3 regions of the Colwellia sp. KU-HH00111 genome follow, and region 2 is predicted to be linked to each of the others. Evidence: predicted binding sites of a transcription regulator. Region 2 holds the regulator's gene; each other region holds the start of a gene.
What was found. Region 2 encodes sigma-54, which starts transcription at its own class of promoters, with help from an activator protein. Its sites were predicted from a motif close to GTTGGCACGNNNNTNGNNT; they were not measured.
Positions count from the first base shown of each region.

Region 1: a site for sigma-54 is predicted at 2,401-2,419, ahead of ABXG98_RS17390 (PEP-CTERM sorting domain-containing protein). Genes of this name have one in related genera too.
Region 3: a site for sigma-54 is predicted at 1,754-1,772, ahead of ABXG98_RS01525 (PEP-CTERM sorting domain-containing protein). Genes of this name have one in related genera too.

Region 1 is NZ_BAABWO010000011.1:135,954-140,249, forward strand. It holds gene ABXG98_RS17385 (HAMP domain-containing sensor histidine kinase) at 1-1,539, opposite strand, end outside; gene ABXG98_RS17390 (PEP-CTERM sorting domain-containing protein) at 1,727-2,335, opposite strand; gene ABXG98_RS17395 (FG-GAP repeat domain-containing protein) at 2,803-4,224, opposite strand.
Region 2 is NZ_BAABWO010000005.1:43,638-47,933, forward strand. It holds gene lptA (lipopolysaccharide transport periplasmic protein LptA) at 1-62, shown strand, start outside; gene lptB (LPS export ABC transporter ATP-binding protein) at 59-820, shown strand; gene ABXG98_RS10460 (RNA polymerase factor sigma-54) at 913-2,430, shown strand; gene hpf (ribosome hibernation promoting factor) at 2,476-2,763, shown strand; gene ptsN (PTS IIA-like nitrogen regulatory protein PtsN) at 2,782-3,234, shown strand; gene rapZ (RNase adapter RapZ) at 3,314-4,168, shown strand; gene ABXG98_RS10480 (HPr family phosphocarrier protein) at 4,204-4,296, shown strand, end outside.
Region 3 is NZ_BAABWO010000001.1:376,555-380,850, forward strand. It holds gene ABXG98_RS01520 (S9 family peptidase) at 1-1,304, shown strand, start outside; gene ABXG98_RS01525 (PEP-CTERM sorting domain-containing protein) at 1,846-2,535, shown strand; gene ABXG98_RS01530 (serine hydrolase domain-containing protein) at 2,682-3,878, opposite strand; gene ABXG98_RS01535 (PepSY domain-containing protein) at 4,041-4,296, opposite strand, start outside.

The sequences.
Region 1 (4,296 bases), on a different contig from region 2:
CACAGTAAGTTTTATTTCACTGTTGCCATCACTATATTTTATTGCATTATTGAGTAAGTTAATTACAGCTTGTTCAATTAAAGAGGGGCTATGCTTAAAGGTTATATCTTCGGCTTGGTTCAAAATAATGTCGATGTTTCTCTCTAATGCCTTGTCTTTACATAGAAATATAGCATTGCTTAAAGCTAAGGTTATAGACTCATCGACAAAATCTATTTCATTAATTTCTGTTTCTTTTTCTATTTTAGATAAGGTTAATAAGTTTTCTATAATACCCTCTAGACGAATAGAGTGAGTATGAATAATATCAATAAATTCTGCGTTTTTCTCTTGGGTTAAGTTAGGAAATTCAATTAATGTTTCAGATAACCCTTGTATTGCAGTCAATGGCGTTCTAAGTTCATGTGAAACATTAGCAACAAATTCTTTTCTTTGTAACTCAAACTCTTTTAATTGGGTGATATCATTAAACACCACAAGAGTGCCACATTTGTTTTTATGAATATCAAGTAATGGCGCTGATTGGGCGAAAAGTACTTGTTCAATGTCGTTATGGATAATAATTTCTTGCCCAACCGGCTGGTCTTGCTTGAGGGCATATAAAATTAAATGGTTTAACTCTACATTTTCAACAACATCTTTAAGTTTTTCACCTTCGATATTATTTTCAGAAATTTTTAAAATATTATAAGCCGCTTGATTAATGCGTAAAATATTTTCGCTATTATCTACTGCAATAACGCCTTCAACCATACTGGAAAATACCGCTTCTTGTTCATTTCTCTGGTTAAGAATTATTTCTATTCGTTGGTTTAATTGGATAGCAATTTCGTTGAACGCTTGCCCTAGCTGCTCGGATTCAAGCGAGTCGTTAGAGCTGAGTTGTACACGACTAGAAAAATCGCCTTTGGCTAAACGTTGTGCTTGAACCTTCATAACTTCTAAAGGCCTCACAAGTGCTTTAGACATCCACCAACTTGCAAATGCCGTTATGATGGTTAGGATAATAAACCCAAGAGATACCTTGTAATATATGCCTCTTAGCGCATTCTGTAGTGTATTTAACGGCGTTGAAGTTCTCATTACGCCTATCATTTTATTTTGCGCTAAAATTGGCATAGCAAAATACATTGAATCAATTGCTAACGTGTGACCGTAACGTATTGATAAACCCTTACCGCTAAGAATAGCTTGCTCAACTTCTGGACGTTTTTTATGATTATCCATTGTGGTAGGATCTTTTTTGTTATCTCCAACAATTTCACCAGAAGGTAAAATAATTGTGATCCGCGTGAATGAGTCGTCACCTAATTGTTGAGCCTTATATTGTACTTCTTGGTATTTTTTGGTTTGAAGCAGACGAGCAAATTCAGGTGTTAGTATTTTAGCTCTTATTTCTAAATCACTTGCACGCTCTTGATAGTAAAACGATTTAAATGACCATAATGCAATCATCACAATTGCAAGTAGTGAAATAAATGAAATAATTAAAAAGGAAGGATATAACTTCCAAAAAAGGGTTTTGCGTTTTATGGTCATTGCATGTTCGTTGGTGAAAAATGCTTATTTAAAAGAATATTAAGCTTAGGGAATAGATACTTTAACAAGTGTGAAGTAACAATACTATACACTTAATAGCAACACTTTGTTCTTTGGTTTAATTGGCAAATAACAAGGAAAAAAAAGCACCACGAATGGTGCTTTAGATGTTTGAGAATCAGACTGATTACTGTTTTTTTAATCTTCTTGATGCTAATCCCATAATGCCTAATGCGAAGATAGCAAGAGAAGAGGGTTCAGGGACATCTGTTGGGCTTCCTACTATGAGAGTTAGGGAATCTGATGCTATATTATTTGACCATGCCCATTCGTAGGCTCCAACATTAGCGCCTAATGATGCGAAGGTTGCACCAGCAAAAGTTCCACTGCCTGATATTACCTGACCAGATTGATACCCATTTGGCATCCATATTTGTCTAAAAGAAGATGAAAAGTCGATAAATAAGTTATCACCTGCGATAATGCCTCCTGATAACGAACCAGTAAATGCAGCTAGTGTTGGGGTTTTGGTAAATGCTGCTAAATCATAGTCGTCAACACTGCCAGAAGCGAACATAGATTGTAAATCTCCAACTCCTCCAGCTGTCCATAAATTACTGGAGTTGCTATTTCGCGTTGCATCAAAGACTGCAGAGCCTAAGTCAAGAGAACCATTCCAACTAATTACTACATCACCATTTAACTCATCAAGGTTAAGTATCAATCCAGCATTCGCTAAGCCACTCATAGATATAATCAAACCAACTAAGGCCATTTTTAACATTTTTATATTCATTGTATCTTCCTTTGTAATACATTCATTGAAAGAGAATGGTATTTTTATTGTTGGAAGCATGATATATACAAAAATCATTCCAAAGCATATATACTCTTTTTTTTCATAGGTTTAGGTTCCGCTATAAACCACCGAAATCAATAGATGTAAAGTAATTGGACACTCGCTGTGCATAATTATTAATTGCCTTTAGTTAATAAATTCAATTATGACCACTTTGCAAAACGTTCCTTTATAATTCCGCACATTACACAACTGCCTTAGCTAAACCCTGAGAATACGATAAGGGCAGTTATATCACCATTTATGACGCTACCATATACTAGTAACAGCACTAGTTTAAGTGTATAGAACAAGTTAAGCGTTTACCCTACAACAATTCAACCCGTAAGCTAAACATCCACGTTATACACTAATCTACTCGCGCTACAAAGTCGGGCTTCGTGAGTCTTAGCTGCCTAAAGCAGCTAAAGTGTAGCTTTACAGTGTGAAACCCTTCCATAGTTAATAAATCTCTTTCTAAAATTATAGATCGAGAGAACTAGTAAACCTGATAAACCAAAGCTACCACCTGAAGAAGATTGTTCTTGAAGCGAAGGTGGAGCAGTTACATTGTTATTATTAATTGTGTCGTCAGACGAGCTCTCAATAAAGTTAGCTACGACGGTTCTGTTTGAATTCATGTTAACGACACAAGTTTTCAAACTGTCTGTTGGAATCCAGTTGACTACTCTATTGTCAAATTCGCCCCAGACAATATCATCTATACCATTTGAATCAATATCAGCAAATGAAACAGAAGTTAGTCCATCATTAGCTCGATGTACAATATCTGTAATAAAACTTCCATCTTGATGCTGAGTTAATAGCCCCACATCCTGCCCATAATAGGAAGTTACAAGTACATCTGTTAGATTATTTTGATCAATGTCTCCAAGTGCCACACCGTAAACATAGTTATCAGCATAAATTGTTGATTCGATATAATCAGAAGCCGTTAAACGATAGGCTAATACCTTGTTTAAATTAATTGCGGTGCCAACGATATCAAAATTGCTGCTACCAGTTAATTTCCCTACTGCCAGCTTGAAGAAAGCTCCTTCAGTCGGGATATCTTGATATAAAGAAAATTGGTTATCGCCTTCGTTGGCGTACCATCTCAAGCTAGGCCCAGTAACAGAATTTACAATATCTTTTAAACTATCTGCTGAAATATTCGCACTAAAGCTTCCTAGTAACAAATCATTTAAACCGTCTTGATTGATGTCGGCTATCGCTAATGAATAGGGGTGTTCATTGGCGATCTCAATCATATCAGTCAAGGTAAAATTACCATTACCATCATTCATATACGATAAAATAGCGTTGGCTTTGTAATCGACAACAAAAATATCAGTATCACCGTCGCCTTCCCAATCGGCAGTAGTCATGGAGCTTGAATAAATTGGGGCGGAAAATGTTTGTGCAAGTTGATATTGCTCGTTTCCTAACGAAAAACTGACGGTTAACTGGCTGCTAAACAATGAAATGGTTGCTATATCTTGTAACCCATCACCATTGAAATCTGCAAATGCTACCTCTTTCGGTCGAAACTCCTGAGCAATGAGTTGCTTTTTATCAGGGTTCATTAATACCTCTTCACCAGCATCACAACTACCAGACTCCCAGTGACTAAATTTATATCCGGAGGTTTCTTCAAAGTTTAAAGAAACGATAGAATCACTCGTAATTTTCTGCTGACACGTTTCAGTGCAAAAGGTATTGTTAGATTCAATATTGACCTTTCCTTTACCAATTATCTCAAGTGTTAAAGTTACCTCTTGTGCTAAGACAGCGATTGGAAGGTTGGTCAAAATAGTACTTAATATTAGAAATGATTTTATTTTCATTAGAAGCTCCAAGTTAGTTTCAAATCAATTTGTTCTCAAGTATGATGAAAAGCTATTTTTATAAGATAGTTT
Region 2 (4,296 bases):
CGGTAACTACCATTTTGCAACCCGCCCAAATAAAAGCGCAACAAAGCAAGAAAAAGCAATGACGATAACAAATAATACTGAGCGTAATGATAAGCAGTCGACCTTAATTGCCCAAGGATTATCAAAATCATATAAAAGTAAAACCGTGGTGAAAGATGTCAGTCTAGCGGTTAATGCCGGACAAATTGTCGGGCTGTTAGGCCCCAATGGAGCAGGTAAAACCACCTCTTTTTATATGATAGTTGGTTTAGTGCCCAACGATGACGGTCAAATCATTCTCAATGATGAGAATGTTACCCTTGCTCCAATGCATGAACGCGCTCGTCGTGGCATTGGTTACTTACCTCAAGAAGCTTCAATCTTTAGAAAGCTGACCGTTACTGACAATATTATGGCCATTTTACAAACGCAAAAAGGCCTTAGCGAACAAGACAGACAAGAACATTTGGAACATTTATTAGAAGAGTTTAATATCAGCCATATTAAAGATAATTTAGGCATGAGTTTGTCGGGTGGTGAAAGAAGGCGAGTAGAGATAGCTCGCGCACTTGCCGCAGAGCCTGAATTCATTCTACTTGATGAACCTTTTGCTGGGGTTGACCCCATTTCGGTTGGCGATATAAAAAAAATTATCATTCACCTTAAAGAGCGTGGTATCGGTATTTTAATAACCGACCATAATGTTCGTGAAACGCTCGATGTTTGTGAACATGCTTATATCGTTAGCCATGGTGAAATTATTGCACAAGGCAATGCAGATCAAATTCTTGCAAATCAGCAGGTGAGAGATGTATACCTTGGTGAACAATTCACGTTATAGTTAACACATACACTACAAACTTAGGCTATGCTTACTATTAAGCGAGCATAGTTAATAAAAGAAACAATATGAATAGGATGTATATAAGGTAGATGCGCCCAACTCTGCAGCTCCGTATAGGACAACAACTCACCATGACGCCACAACTGCAACAAGCTATTAAGCTGTTGCAGTTATCAACGTTAGAGCTTCAACAAGAAATTCAAGAAGTGCTTGAAAATAACCCTTTGCTTGAGGTTAATGATCAGCAAGCATCAGATAATGATGCCGATAATAATACTGATAATCTAGAAGAAGCTTATTCTGCAACGGTTTCAACCGCCGACAAAAATACCAATGACGGCAGTGAAGAGGCTAGTGCCACCATTGATGAAATCAGCACCACCGAAGCAATGGAAAAAAATGATATTCCTGAAGAGCTAAACATTGATACTACCTGGGAAGAAAGTTACAGTGCTGGTGTGTCAAATACCGGCGCCGTCAGTAGCCCCGGAGAAGATTACACATACCAAGGCGAAACCACTGATTCAATTCAAGATCACCTGTTATGGCAAATGGAGCTTACACCTTTTTCAGAAACAGACCGTGCTGTCGCTATCGCCATTATTGAAGCCGTAGATGACGCGGGCTATTTAACCGTTTCCAGCGAAGATATTTTAGATAGCGTTGGTATAGAAGACCTTGAACTTGATGAAGTTGAAGCGGTTTTAAAGCGTATTAATGTATTCGATCCCATTGGCGTAGCCGCTCGATCTATTGCCGATTGTTTACTCATTCAATTGAATCAATTTGAACCAAACACGCCTTATTTAGCCGAAAGTAAGCTAATCATCAGTGAGCATATTGATTTATTAGGCAACCGTGACTACCGTCAATTAATGCGCAAAACTAAATTAAAAGAAGAGCAATTACGAGAAGTCATGCGCTTAATTCAGAGTTTGAACCCGCGCCCTGGTGATACTGTCATTAAAAGTGACGATCAATATGTGATACCTGATGTCACGGTTGAGAAAAAAAATGGCCGATGGGTTGTCGAATTAAATGCTGATACTGCACCTAAATTATCGGTAAACCAGCAATATGCAGCGATGACCAAAACAACTAAGTCTTCCAGTGACGATGGCCAATTTATTCGCGCCAATTTACAAGAAGCCAAGTGGTTTATTAAAAGTTTAGAATCGCGCAACGACACCTTATTAAAAGTGTCTAATTGTATTGTACAACGACAGCAAGGGTTTTTAGAGCATGGTGCAGAAGCTATGCGACCTATGGTGCTAAATGATATAGCCGAAGCTGTAGAAATGCACGAGTCAACTATTTCTAGGGTGACTACCCAAAAATACATGCATACGCCCAGAGGAATTTTTGAATTAAAATACTTCTTTTCTAGTCATGTTGGCACTGAAAATGGTGGCGAGTGTTCATCGACGGCTATTCGCTCTTTAATTAAGAAACTCATTTTAGCGGAAATACCTGCTAAACCGCTAAGTGATAGTAAAATGGCCGAATTATTGGCCGAGCAGGGAATTAACGTTGCTAGGCGAACCATAGCCAAATATAGAGAATCTTTGTCTATACCACCGTCAAATCAACGTAAGAGTTTATTATAAACTGTGTTTATATTTTCTAAATTTACGTAAATAAGGATCAATATTATGCAAATTAACCTTACCGGACACCATGTAGAAATCACTTCATCGTTACGCGAATACGTGAATACCAAGTTGACCAAATTAGAGCGACATTTCGACCATATTAACAATGTGCATGTTGTCTTAACCGTTGAAAAATTAGATCAAAAAGCCGAAGCAACTATTCACCTAAAAGGCACTGAAATTCATGCTTCAGCCATCAACACAGACATGTATAATTCTATCGACACCCTCGTTGACAAATTAGATCGCCAAGTACTCAAATACAAAGGCAAAATAACCCAACATTAGTTTTCTTCTTATTTAATTATGACATTACAAGATATCTTAACGCTGGACTGTACTCAATGTGCAGTTCCAGCAAGCAGTAAAAAGCGACTGCTCGAACAAATTTGCCAACTTGCAGCCAATGAATTAGGCGATAGTAGCCCCGGTGATTTGCTTGACAGTTTACTTAATCGAGAAAAAATGGGGAGTACCGGTATTGGCAATGGCATTGCCATTCCTCATGGCCGCTTAAACAATACCAGCAAGGCAATTGCAGTTTTCATAACGACTGAGCACGCTATTGATTTTGATGCCATAGATAACAAGCCGGTTGATATCTTCGTTTGTCTGTTTGTTCCTCAAGATAACACCCAAGAACATTTAGAAACCTTACAAAGTATTGCTAAACTATTTAGTGAACGTAAAACGGCAAAGAAAGTACGCAAATGTACTAACAAACAAGAGATGTTTAACCTTATCCAACAAACAATATAAGTTAGCAATACATGACTTTACCTAGAGCACAAACACCAATATTTTCAGTGAATAAACTCAACTCTGGGATCTCACCACTATGAAACTAATTATTGTTAGTGGCCGCTCAGGTTCAGGAAAATCTGTCGCTTTAAGGGTGTTAGAGGATTTAGGTTATTATTGTGTAGATAATATTCCAGTAAATTTACTACCTGCATTAACCCACACAGTTATTCATGATTACGAAAATGTTGCGGTAAGTTTAGATGTGCGTAACCTGCCTAAAGATCCGCGCGATATTTTAGATATCATCGCCTATTTACCTAATGCGGTTGAAGTGACCACATTGTTTTTAGATGCCAATGATGATGATTTAATTCGCCGTTTTAGCGAAACTCGACGTTTACACCCATTAATTAAAAAGAATATTCCTTTAGATCAAGCTATTGCTTTAGAAAAAAAACTGCTTACCCCTATTTCTACCAAGGCCGACTTATATATTAATACCAGTCAATTAAGTCCTCATCAGTTAGCTGATTTAGTAAGAGAGCGGATTTTAGGAAAAAAAACAGGCTCAATGGTACTGGTTTTTGAATCTTTTGGCTTTAAACATGGTATTCCAACCGATGCTGATTATGTTTTCGATGCTAGATTTCTACCTAATCCGCACTGGGATAAACAATTGAAACCTCACACAGGGTTAGAGCAACCAGTACAAGATTTTCTTGCTAGTCAACCGATAGTCACTAAGTTCATCTGGCAAATTAACAGCTTTATGATGACTTGGTTACCTCATTTAGAGCGTAACAACCGAAGTTATGTCACTATTGCTATAGGCTGCACTGGTGGTAAACATCGCTCGGTATATATTGCAGAGCTATTAGCCAGCAACTTTCGCAAAGAACAAAAAGATGTACAAATACACCACAGAGATATTGACAAAAGCAACGGGTAACCTCAAACAGTAGCTACTTAACGCCTGAGTAAATAATGACTTTAATACAAAACGCCAATTCAACAACTGTTAGCAGCGAATTAACTATAGTGAACAAATTAGGTCTGCATGCTCGTGCAGCAACTAAA
Region 3 (4,296 bases), on a different contig from region 2:
GCAGTGCAGAGTTTTCTTATGACGGTAAACATATTGCCGTTATTGGCGCTGAAGATAAGCATGATCCAGCGGCTGGCCGTCTTTATTTAGCTGATGTCAAAACAGGTGAAATTACTGACTGGCTACCAAATTTTGCTGGTCATGTTTCTGATATTGAATGGTCACACAAAAGTGCAAAGCTAAACTTTATTGCTCAGGTTGGTACAGAAAGTATAGTTGCTAACATTAAGCCAGGCAGTAATAAATATAAGACTCAAATAAAAGCAGGTAAGATCATTGCCTCTAACCTGTCTCTTTCAAACTCAGATAAAACCTTGGTAGTGAAAGGCCACACGGCTAAGCATCCAAATGAAGTCTTTTTAGTACGAGGCAAAAAAGCAACTAAGTTATCTGACTCAAACCCATGGTTAAAAGACAAAAAAATTGCTAAACAAGAATCTATCACCATTAAAGCCAGAGACGGTGTAGAAGTTGGCGGGATTTTGGTTTATCCATTAGAATACCAACAAGGAAAACGCTACCCGTTAATCATGCAAGTACATGGTGGTCCAGAAAGCCATGAGAAAAATGGCTGGGTAACTGCCTACTCAAAGCCAGGTCAAATGGGTGCTGCGCGCGGTTATGCAGTGTTTTATCCTAATTATCGCGGTTCAACTGGTAAAGGTGTCGCTTATTCTAAATTAGGTCAAAATGATTATGCCGGTAAAGAATTTGACGATTTGGTTGATATGAAGAAGCACCTCGTTGATATCGGCTTAGTTGATAGTAAACGAGTGGGTATTACTGGTGGCTCTTATGGTGGTTATGCCTCTGCTTGGGCAGCAACAAAGCTTACCGAACACTTCGCCGCTAGCGTAATGTTCGTTGGTATTTCAAATCAATTATCTAAATTTGGTACCACTGATATTTCTAATGAAATGCACTTAGTACATGCGCGCTCTTACCCATGGGATAAATGGCAGTACTACTTAGAACGCAGTCCTATTTACTGGGCGCATCAATCAAAAACCCCTTTATTAATTATGCATGGTAAAGACGATCCGCGAGTTCATCCGGCGCAATCAATGGAAATGTATCGCTATATGAAAGTGCAGGGCAAAGATGTGCGTTTAGTATATTATCCTGGCGAAGGTCACGGTAACCGCAAAGTAGCAGCACAATACGATTATAGTATTCGATTAATGCGCTGGATGGATAACTATTTAATGGATGGCAACAATGAAATGCCTGACTATAAAGTTGATCATAAAGCTAATTTAGCTGCAAAAAAGCCGACAGAAAAAGCGCATACAGCAGACAAATAATTTGTTTAGTGTGCACTTGATAACTTATTTATTGATAAGTGTCAGAATACACACTGTCAAGCAAAAAGATTCTGGCTATTAAGGTAACTTAATAGCCAGTTTTTTTGTGCTATCTCATACCAAGTTGATTAAATTATTTTCATCTCAACGAGAATTATAAACCCTAGAGATAAGGCGTAACGTTGAATTTGAGATATCTTGATATGTTAATTTGATTAGGTCATGTTACATCAAGTCTCTTTAAATCCTTCAACACTCACCTTTGAGCGATAAAAAATGTAGTAATGAAAGTCTCATAATCAATAGTAGGGCGTCGATTTCACTTGGATTCTTGAAACAATAGCTCTTTTAAAAAATAGATTACTATTTTGTGTCAGCTTTTTTTGCAACTCAATATAGCAAAATGCCAACTTGATAATTAAATTATTGAAATTAAGTTATTTTTATTTGTTGGCTTATCTTTTGTATAAATTTTTAGTAGATAATTACTATCATAGGAATTATCTACTAAAATTTTGGAAAGGGATTATAAGGATAAAAAATGAAATTAAAATTTTTGAAAGCAACTTTAACTAGTTTAACCATAGCACTTCTTAGTTTTATTAGTACAGCAAACGCAGGGTTAATTACAAACGGATTCACTTTTTCAGTAGCCTCTGATTGTGATCAGTCATCAGGGAATCACTTCCATTCAAGTACAGGCGGTGATTTTGGTAATCCATCAGGTAAAGCCGAAATTGGTAACTTTAGTTGTGAAGAAGTTAGAGGTTTATCGGAGTATGATTTAGGCGGTTTGGTAACTACGCCAGAGGCTTTTGTTACATTTGATGCTTTTTCATACGGGTTGTTTAGTGGAACAAATGATTTTCCTTTTAATGGAATGATAGATATAGTTCTTTATCAAGGAAATAACGCCGAAGATATTAGTGACTATCAAGCTATAGCAAGTACAATTGTTGGATCGTTTAGCACAAATGGAATTAATATAGGAGATATCTTTAGTTTTGATATTTCAGCAGCGTTTAATAATGCAATTACTAATAATTGGTCTTCTTTAGGTATTCGTCTTCAAACTGAAGGTACAGGTGTATCTGATGGAGGAGCTTGGGTATTTGATGATTTTCGTTTAACTACAACCGATGACACTACAACTAGTGTTCCTGAGCCATCATCCCTTGCGATTTTTGCATTAGGAATGATGGGCTTAGCATCACGTCGATTTAAACAGTAGCTGTTTTTTGTAGCTTACAAACTTGATAAAACATCAATTATTATAATTGGTGTTTTTATTGATTACACACTATCAACTGTCGATGCTGATATAAAACAACACTATTATATAGAAATACACTCGCTCATTAGTTTCAGTCGTTGCTTTTACGGTGCAGTAGTTTGACTTTTTGGAGGCAACAATTCATGAGCTTTTGCCCAAAATTCACTTGAAACTTGATTAATAACATTCGCTTCAGCATTGATAAGCATTGCAAAACCTAACCCCAACTCAGGTGAGTAGCCAATATCAGCGCGAAAACCTTCTACCCACCCAGAATGATAAATAATGGTTTGTTTTTGTAGTTGATAAATACGCCAACCGTAACCATAATGCGCATCAGTTAAATGTTCCCGCCAATATTTTCTCCGTAAATCTTTCTTGGTTTTTATTCTTGGTGTTGTTACTTCAGTTAGCAATGCTGGTGATAATACTTCAGGGCTATGTCCCAAATTAGCGATAAGCCATTGTGCTAAATCTGAAATGCTTGAATTAACACCGGCAGAAGGTGCAACCTTATAAAAATCAGGTGCTACGGGCACTTTACGCCAAATATATTGTTTTAGCCTTTTACCTCGGTTATCTTTTTGCTTTGTTAAAATTGTTTTTCTTAGCACATGAGGTTTTGCGGTATTTTGGTGTTGTTGAAAAGCTGTAAAACCAACCGAGCTATCATTCATTTTTAAAGGAGAAAACAACCTTTGTGCGAGCAGTGCTGCATAACTGTGTGGTTGGCTAGCTTCAATGGCTGGTTGCAATAATCCGAACGTGATATTTTGATAGCCGTAACACTGTTCTGGCAGGCAAATAGGGTTTATTCGATCAAAACGATTAATAATTTTACTCATACTCCAATTTTCATGTAGTAAATTATCATAAGCATTAGGCATTAAACCGCTAGAATGGCTGAGAATATGCTTTAACTGAATTTTTTCTGCGGCCCCTTTTTTAGCCAAAGTAAAGCGAGGTACATATTGTGTGATTGGCGCTGATAAATTAAGCACGTTTTCTTGTGCAAGCATAGTGGTAATGGTGGAAGCAAACGTTTTTGATACCGATGCTAAACGAAAGACTGTATTACTATTGATTTCTTTACTTTTTGTTTTGTCCGTGTGGCCAAAAGTTTCTAAGGATACTACTTTATTATTTTTTACAATGACATAAGCTCCACCAGGAATGCTGTATTTTTCAAGTTGCTTGGCAACATGTTTGGAGAACTTGTGATTAAACGCTGTAAGTGAGTCAGCAGCAACACAGGGGATATAAAGTGATAACAGCAAAAGATAGTAGATACGAAACAACACAATGCCTCTTTAATAAAAAAAACTGAGTCTAGCTAATTTATGGCTAAATAAACAGTGAAGAATTTAAATAGACCCTTAATTATTTTTTATTTTGTGCTAATTGTTTTAAAGCCTATTAAAGATCAATCAAGTGATTAACGTCTTTTTCTTAACTGATCAACATTAAGCTCTAGGCCTGTTTTTTTTTAAGTAAGGAATAAAAAACAATATTACTCCTGTTATTAGGATGACTATCGAAGCTATCGCTACAGGCAACATTAACCAGAGGTTGGCATTTTTTTCCAAAAAAGTCCCATCGTGAATGCTCTCAATAAGATCTGAATTGCGTTGAGCAACATATAGCACTTTTCCACTTGAAGCATCAAGTTGAATTTCCAAGTTATTTTTTGTTCGCACTTTGATAATACCTTTGCTTGGT